DNA from 2 places in the Streptomyces sp. NPDC091281 genome. Region 1 is predicted to be linked to the other one. Evidence: predicted binding sites of a transcription regulator. Region 1 holds the regulator's gene; the other holds the start of a gene.
The links. The regulator HspR, encoded in region 1, represses chaperone genes until heat shock. The targets are predictions, from matches to a motif close to TTGAGNNNNNNNNNCTCAA.

Region 1 (3,410 bases):
AGCCGTCGGCCACCCCCGCGGCGTCCGCCCCGGAGACGGGTGACGACAAGGAGAGCGGTGGCCCGGACGAGGGCTGAGCGGGACGCGACCGCACGTGACACGCGCAGGGCCCCCGCGGCCCTGGACGCCCGGAAGGAGGGACGTCGGGGATGAGCACGAAGGACTTCATCGAGAAGGACTACTACAAGGTCCTCGGCGTCCCCAAGGACGCCACCGAGGCCGAGATCAAGAAGGCGTACCGGAAGCTCGCCCGCGAGTTCCACCCGGACGCCAACAAGGGCAACGCCAAGGCCGAGGAGCGCTTCAAGGAGATCTCCGAGGCGAATGACGTCCTCGGCGACCCCAAGAAGCGCAAGGAGTACGACGAGGCCCGCGCCCTGTTCGGCAACGGCGGCTTCCGCCCCGGACCGGGCGGGGCGGGCGGCTCCTTCAACTTCGACCTGGGCGACCTCTTCGGCGGCGCCCAGGGCGGCGGCGGGGGCCAGGGCGCGGGCGGCTTCGGCGGCGGACTCGGTGACGTCTTCGGCGGGCTGTTCAACCGCGGCGGCGCCACCGGGACCGGCACCCGGACCCAGCCCCGGCGCGGCCAGGACATCGAGTCCGAGGTCACGCTGAGCTTCACCGAGGCCATCGAGGGCGCCACCGTCCCGCTGCGGATGTCCTCGCAGTCCCCCTGCAAGGCCTGCTCCGGCACCGGCGACAAGAACGGCACGCCCCGCGTGTGCCCGACCTGCGTCGGCACCGGACAGGTCGCCCGCGGCTCCGGCGGCGGCTTCTCGCTGACCGACCCGTGCCCCGACTGCAAGGGGCGCGGCCTCATCGCCGAGCACCCCTGCATGGACTGCAAGGGCAGCGGGCGCGCCAAGTCCTCCCGGACCATGCAGGTCCGCATCCCGGCGGGGGTGACCGACGGGCAGCGCATCCGGCTGCGCGGCAAGGGCGCTCCCGGCGAGCGCGGCGGCCCGGCCGGTGACCTCTACGTCGCCGTCCACGTCGACGCGCACCCGGTCTTCGGCCGCAAGGACGACAACCTCACGGTGAGCGTGCCGGTCACCTTCACCGAGGCGGCGCTCGGCGGCGACATCAGGGTCCCCACCCTGGGCGGCCCGCCGATCACGCTGAAACTGCCGCCCGGCACCCCCAACGGGCGCACCATGCGCGCCCGCGGCAAGGGCGCGGTCCGCAAGGACGGCAGCCGGGGCGACCTCCTCGTCACCGTCGAGGTGAGTGTCCCGAAGGACCTGTCGGGGAAGGCTCGTGACGCACTGGAGGCGTATCGCGAGGCGACCGCGGAGGAGGACCCGCGGGCCGAGCTGTTCGAGGCAGCGAAGGGAGCTTGAGCGTCATGGACGGCCGTCGGCGCAACCCGTACGAACTGACCCAGGAGACCCCGGTCTACGTCATCTCGGTGGCGGCCCAGCTCTCCGGCCTGCACCCCCAGACGCTCCGCCAGTACGACCGGCTCGGCCTGGTCTCCCCGGACCGCACCGCGGGCCGGGGCCGCCGCTACTCGGCCCGGGACATCGAACTGCTGCGCACCGTCCAGCAGTTGTCCCAGGACGAGGGCATCAACCTGGCCGGCATCAAGCGGATCATCGAGCTGGAGAACCAGGTCGCGGCCCTCCAGTCGAGGGTCGCGGAACTGGAGTCGGCGCTGGACGGCGCGGCGGCGGCCATGCAGCAGAGGGAGGCCGCGGTCCACGCGTCCTACCGCCGCGACCTGGTCCCCTACCAGGAGGTCCAGCAGACCAGCGCCCTGGTCGTCTGGCGCCCCAAGCGCCAGCAGACCTCGGACTGACGGCCCGACAGCCCGACGGCCCCCTGGGCCTGACGTCCCGACGCTCCACCGCTCCACCGCACGCACGCCGAAGGGGCGGCCCCGGACATCCTCCGGGGCCGCCCCTTCGGCGTGTTCCCGGACGCGGTGAAGTGCGGGTCGGTGAAGGGTTCGTGAGGCGCCCCCGCCGAGTCCTTCGCGTCGTCTCCATGTGTCTTCACCCGCTAAGCGGAGGGTGATGTTGTTACTTCGTTAAGTAGTTCCGCTTGACGGCGGCGGTGGGCGGCCAGTTGTCTTTTCAGACACCTGGGTGGTCGAGTCGCGCCCATGTCCCTAACGCACCTGAAGTGAGCCCCTGAATGCGTCGTATCGCCATAGCCGTGGCCGCCTCCACGATGTCCCTCTCGCTCGCCGGATGCGGGATGCTCGGCGCGGCGGAGGAGGGCGGGGCGGCGACGCCGACGAAGAGCAACGACATCACCGTGGGCGTGCTGATGCCGGAGTCGACGAACACCCGGTACGAGGAGTTCGACTACCCGATCATCAAGGCCAAGGTCGCCGCGCTCACCGCGAACAAGGGCAAGACGGAGTACGCGAACGCCGAGTCGAAGACCGAGACCCAGATCACCCAGATGGAGCGGATGATCGACGAGAAGGTCGACATCATCCTGCTCGACGCGGTCGACTCCAAGGCCATGGTGGACACCGTGCGCAAGGCGAAGGACGCGGGCATCCCGGTCATCGCCTACGACCGGCTGGCCGAGGGCCCGATCGACGCGTACGTCTCCTTCGACAACGAGCTGGTCGGCGAGGTGCAGGGGCGCACGCTCGCCGAGTCGCTGGGCAACGCCCAGACCTCCGACAAGATCGTCATGATGAACGGCTCGCCCACCGACCCCAACGCCAAGCAGTTCAAGAACGGCGCGCTGTCGGAGCTGAGCGGGCGCGTCACGATCGCCGAGTCCTTCGACACCAAGGACTGGAGCCCGGACATCGCCCAGGAGAACATGGCCCAGGCGATCCAGAAGATCGGCGCCGACAACATCTCGGCCGTCTACTCCGCCAACGACGCGATGGCCGGCGGCATCATCAAGGCCCTCAAGGCCGCGGGCGTCACCGAGCTGCCGCCCATCACCGGCCAGGACGCCGAACTCGCGGGCGTGCAGCGGATCGTCGCCGGTGAGCAGTACATGAGCGTCTACAAGCCCTACCCGCAGATGGCGGAGGCCGCCGCGGAGATGGCCGTCGCCAAGGTGCAGGGCCGCGACATCCAGTTCGACGCCCTGACCCGCGACTCCGTCGACAGCCCCACCGACAAGAACATCCCGGCCCAGCTGGTGACGGTGGTCGCGCTGACGAAGAAGAACATCAAGGAGACCGTCATCGCCGACGGGATCTACAAGGCGTCCGACATCTGCACCGCCAAGTACCAGTCCGCCTGCGCGGCCCTCAAGCTCAGCTGAGGCCGGGGCGGAACCGCTCGTCCCCGTACCCCCGGGAAGGCCCGCCGCCTCCCGGGGGTTTCGCCCGTCCCCCCCTTGCGCCGAGCGCGTACAGACGTACGACATCGCTGTCCGGGCCGGGAGGAACCCGTGGAAATGGCCTGATTTCCCCGGGTGCGAGGGACGGAGCC
Region 2 (3,410 bases), on a different contig from region 1:
GCCCGCCCGGTGCGCGGCGAGCAGCTTCTGCTTCACGCCGCCGATGGGCAGGACCCGCCCGGTGAGGGAGACCTCGCCGGTCATGGCCACGTCGGTGCGGACCAGGCGCCCGCTCAGCAGGGAGGCCAGGGCCGTCGTCATCGTGATGCCCGCGCTCGGGCCGTCCTTGGGGACCGCGCCCGCCGGGAAGTGGATGTGCACACCCCGGTCCTTGAGGTCGGCCACCGGCAGTTCCAGTTCGGCGCCGCGCGAGCGGAGGAAGCTGAGCGCGATCTGCGCCGACTCCTTCATCACGTCGCCGAGCTGACCGGTCAGGGTCAGTCCGGCCGCGCCCGTCTCCGGGTCGGCCAGCGACGCCTCGACGTAGAGGACGTCTCCCCCGGCCCCGGTGACCGCGAGCCCGGTCGCGACACCGGGCACGGCGGTACGCCGCTCGGCGGGGTCCTGGGCGGACTCGGGCACGTGGTGCGGGCGGCCGATCAGGTCGCGCAGGTCCGCGTCGGTGATCGTGGACGGCAGCTTCCGCTCGCCCAGTTCGTGCTGGGCGGCGACCTTGCGCAGCAGCCGGGCGATGGCCCGCTCCAGGGTGCGGACCCCCGCCTCGCGGGTGTACTCCCCGGCCAGCCTGCGCAGGGCGCTCTCGTCGAGGGCGACCTCGTCGGGCTGGAGACCGGCCCGCTCCAGCTGGCGCGGGAGCAGGTGGTCGCGGGCGATGACGACCTTCTCGTCCTCGGTGTAGCCGTCGAGACGGACCAGCTCCATACGGTCGAGCAGGGCCTCGGGGATGGCTTCCAGGACGTTGGCGGTGGCGAGGAAGACCACGTCGGAGAGGTCGAGTTCGACCTCCAGGTAGTGGTCGCGGAAGGTGTGGTTCTGCGCCGGGTCCAGGACTTCCAGGAGGGCGGCGGCCGGGTCGCCCCGGAAGTCGGAGCCCACCTTGTCGATCTCGTCGAGGAGCACGACCGGGTTCATCGACCCGGCCTCCTTGATCGCGCGCACGATCCGGCCGGGCAGGGCACCGACGTACGTACGGCGGTGGCCGCGGATCTCGGCCTCGTCGCGGACGCCGCCGAGGGCGACGCGGACGAACTCCCGGCCCATCGCGTGCGCGACGGACTCGCCGAGCGAGGTCTTGCCGACGCCGGGCGGCCCGACGAGCGCGAGCACGGCCCCGCCGCGCCGCCCGCCGACCACGCCGAGGCCCCGGTCGCTGCGGCGCTTGCGCACCGCGAGGTACTCGGTGATGCGTTCCTTCACGTCCTCCAGGCCCGCGTGCTCGGCGTCGAGGACCGCGCGGGCGCCCTTGATGTCGTACTGGTCCTCGGTGCGCTCGTTCCACGGCAGTTCGAGGACGGTGTCGAGCCAGGTGCGGATCCAGGAGCCCTCGGGCGACTGGTCGGAGGAGCGCTCCAGCTTGTCGACCTCCTTGAGGGCGGCCTCGCGGACCTTCTCGGGCAGGTCGGCGGCCTCGACGCGGGTGCGGTAGTCGTCGGACTCCTCGCCCTCCTGCTCGCCGTTCAGCTCGCGGAGTTCCTTGCGGACGGCCTCCAGCTGACGGCGGAGCAGGAACTCGCGCTGCTGCTTGTCGACGCCCTCCTGGACGTCCTTGGCGATGGTCTCGGCGACGTCCTGTTCGGCGAGGTGGTCGCGGAGCTGGCGGGTGGCGAGGCGGAGCCGGACGACCGGGTCGGCGGTCTCCAGCAGCTCGATCTTCTGCTCGGTGCCGAGGAAGGGCGAGTACCCGGAGTTGTCGGCGAGCGCGGAGACGTCGTCGATGGCCTGCACGCGGTCGACGACCTGCCAGGCGCCGCGCTTGCGCAGCCAGGCGGTGGCGAGCGCCTTGTACTCGGTGACCAGTTCGGTGACGTGACCGGGCAGCGGCTCGGGCACGCTCTCGTCGATCCGGGTGCCCTCGACCCACAGCGCCGCGCCCGGCCCCGTGGTCCCCGCGCCGATCTTCACGCGGGCCCGGCCGCGGATGAGGGCGCCCGGATCGCCGTCGGCGAGCCGGCCGACCTGCTCGACGGTGCCGAGCACACCGGTGCTCGCGTACGCCCCGTCGACGCGGGGCACCAGCAGCACCCGGGGCTTGCCGGGCCCGGACCGGGCGGCGGCCTGCGCGGCCTCCACGGCGGCGCGGACGTCGGTGTCGTTGAGGTCGAGCGGAACCACCATCCCCGGCAGCACGACCTCGTCGTCGAGCGGCAGCACGGGCAGGGTGAGCGGTGTGAACGCTGCGGACTCAGCAGCCATGATCTCCCCTTAGGCAGTCAAGTTGAGTTATGCCGACTCAATGCATGTGAGCGCCTGGATGTTCCCCGCGGGGTGCCGCGTTCGCTGTGGGCGATCAACGGCACCCCGCGAGCCGCCGCTCCAGCCGGCCCCGCGAGCCGCCCTTCCGGCCCGTCCCGCGAGTCGCCCCTCCGGCCGGTCCCCGCGCGCCCCCGCCTCGTCCGGTCAGACCGCCGGAACCGCCCCGCCCGCCCGCCTCGCGCCCGTCGGCGTCGCGCCCGCCCAGCGCCGTACCCACGGCCAGGTGCCGACGCCGACGGTGAGGGCGATGAGGTGGCCCCAGCTGGTCAGGGGGTCGACGGCGGCCAGGAGGTCGGGGAGGAGGGCCGCGGCGCACCCGGCCAGGAGGGGCCACCGGAGCCAGGGGGTGAGGAGTCCGGCCAGGGCGCCGACGCTGGCGGCGACGCCGAAGCTGATGCCGTAGTCGAGGCGGTGCAGGGAGGTGTCGGGGAGGTGGCCGACGAGGACGGCCAGGCCGACGGGGACCTCGGTGGCGAGGGTGGCCAGGACGTGGCCGAGGAGGAAGACGAGGGCCGTGCGGACCCCGCCGAGCCGCCGCTCCAGCGCCGTGAGCACCACGAGAAAGGCGAGCGAGAAGGGGGAGGTGAGTGCGCCCGCGACCCACAGGGCGCTCGCCACCAGCACGAACACGGGCGCATGCAGCAGGTGGGCCACGTCGGTGCTGGAGCCCTGGTGCAGCGTGTGCACGAGGGCGGGGTCGGCGTGCGCGGCGACGTAGGAGGTGACGGCGAGGACGACGCCGTAGCCGAAGGTGAAGGGGGTGCCGGTGGGGGTCGGCACGAGGCGGAGGAGGCGGCGGAGGGTGGCGGCGGGGCGCCGGTCGCGGGGGCGGCCGGGTACGGGGGCGGGCTGGCGGGGGATGCCGTCGAGCGGGGCGGCGGCGCGGGGGGCCGTGGCCGGGCGCCGGGCCCTGCACGTACCGGTCGCCCGGTTTCCGGGCGTGATCTTCGACGCGGGCTCGGGCCCGTCCGCCACCGCGTGTTCCGTCACCGTGAGGCTCTCCTCCCGCGTTCCCGTGCCGTCCACCCTTCGCGCCCCGCCACCCCCTGTCTGTGACCGGGGCCACTTCGACAGGGGATCAACAGCCGATCGACAGC

Region 2: lon (endopeptidase La) is a predicted target of HspR. The motif match lies at 2,276-2,294, and genes of this name have one in related genera.

What each region holds. Positions count from the first base shown of each region.
Region 1 covers NZ_JBIVUY010000021.1:13,315-16,724, reverse strand. Annotated here, with positions in the region: gene grpE (nucleotide exchange factor GrpE) at 1-77, shown strand, start outside; gene dnaJ (molecular chaperone DnaJ) at 150-1,340, shown strand; gene ACIQPQ_RS36455 (heat shock protein transcriptional repressor HspR) at 1,346-1,798, shown strand; gene ACIQPQ_RS36450 (sugar ABC transporter substrate-binding protein) at 2,137-3,240, shown strand.
Region 2 covers NZ_JBIVUY010000002.1:670,995-674,404, reverse strand. Annotated here, with positions in the region: gene lon (endopeptidase La) at 1-2,253, opposite strand, end outside; gene ACIQPQ_RS07505 (rhomboid-like protein) at 2,458-3,303, opposite strand.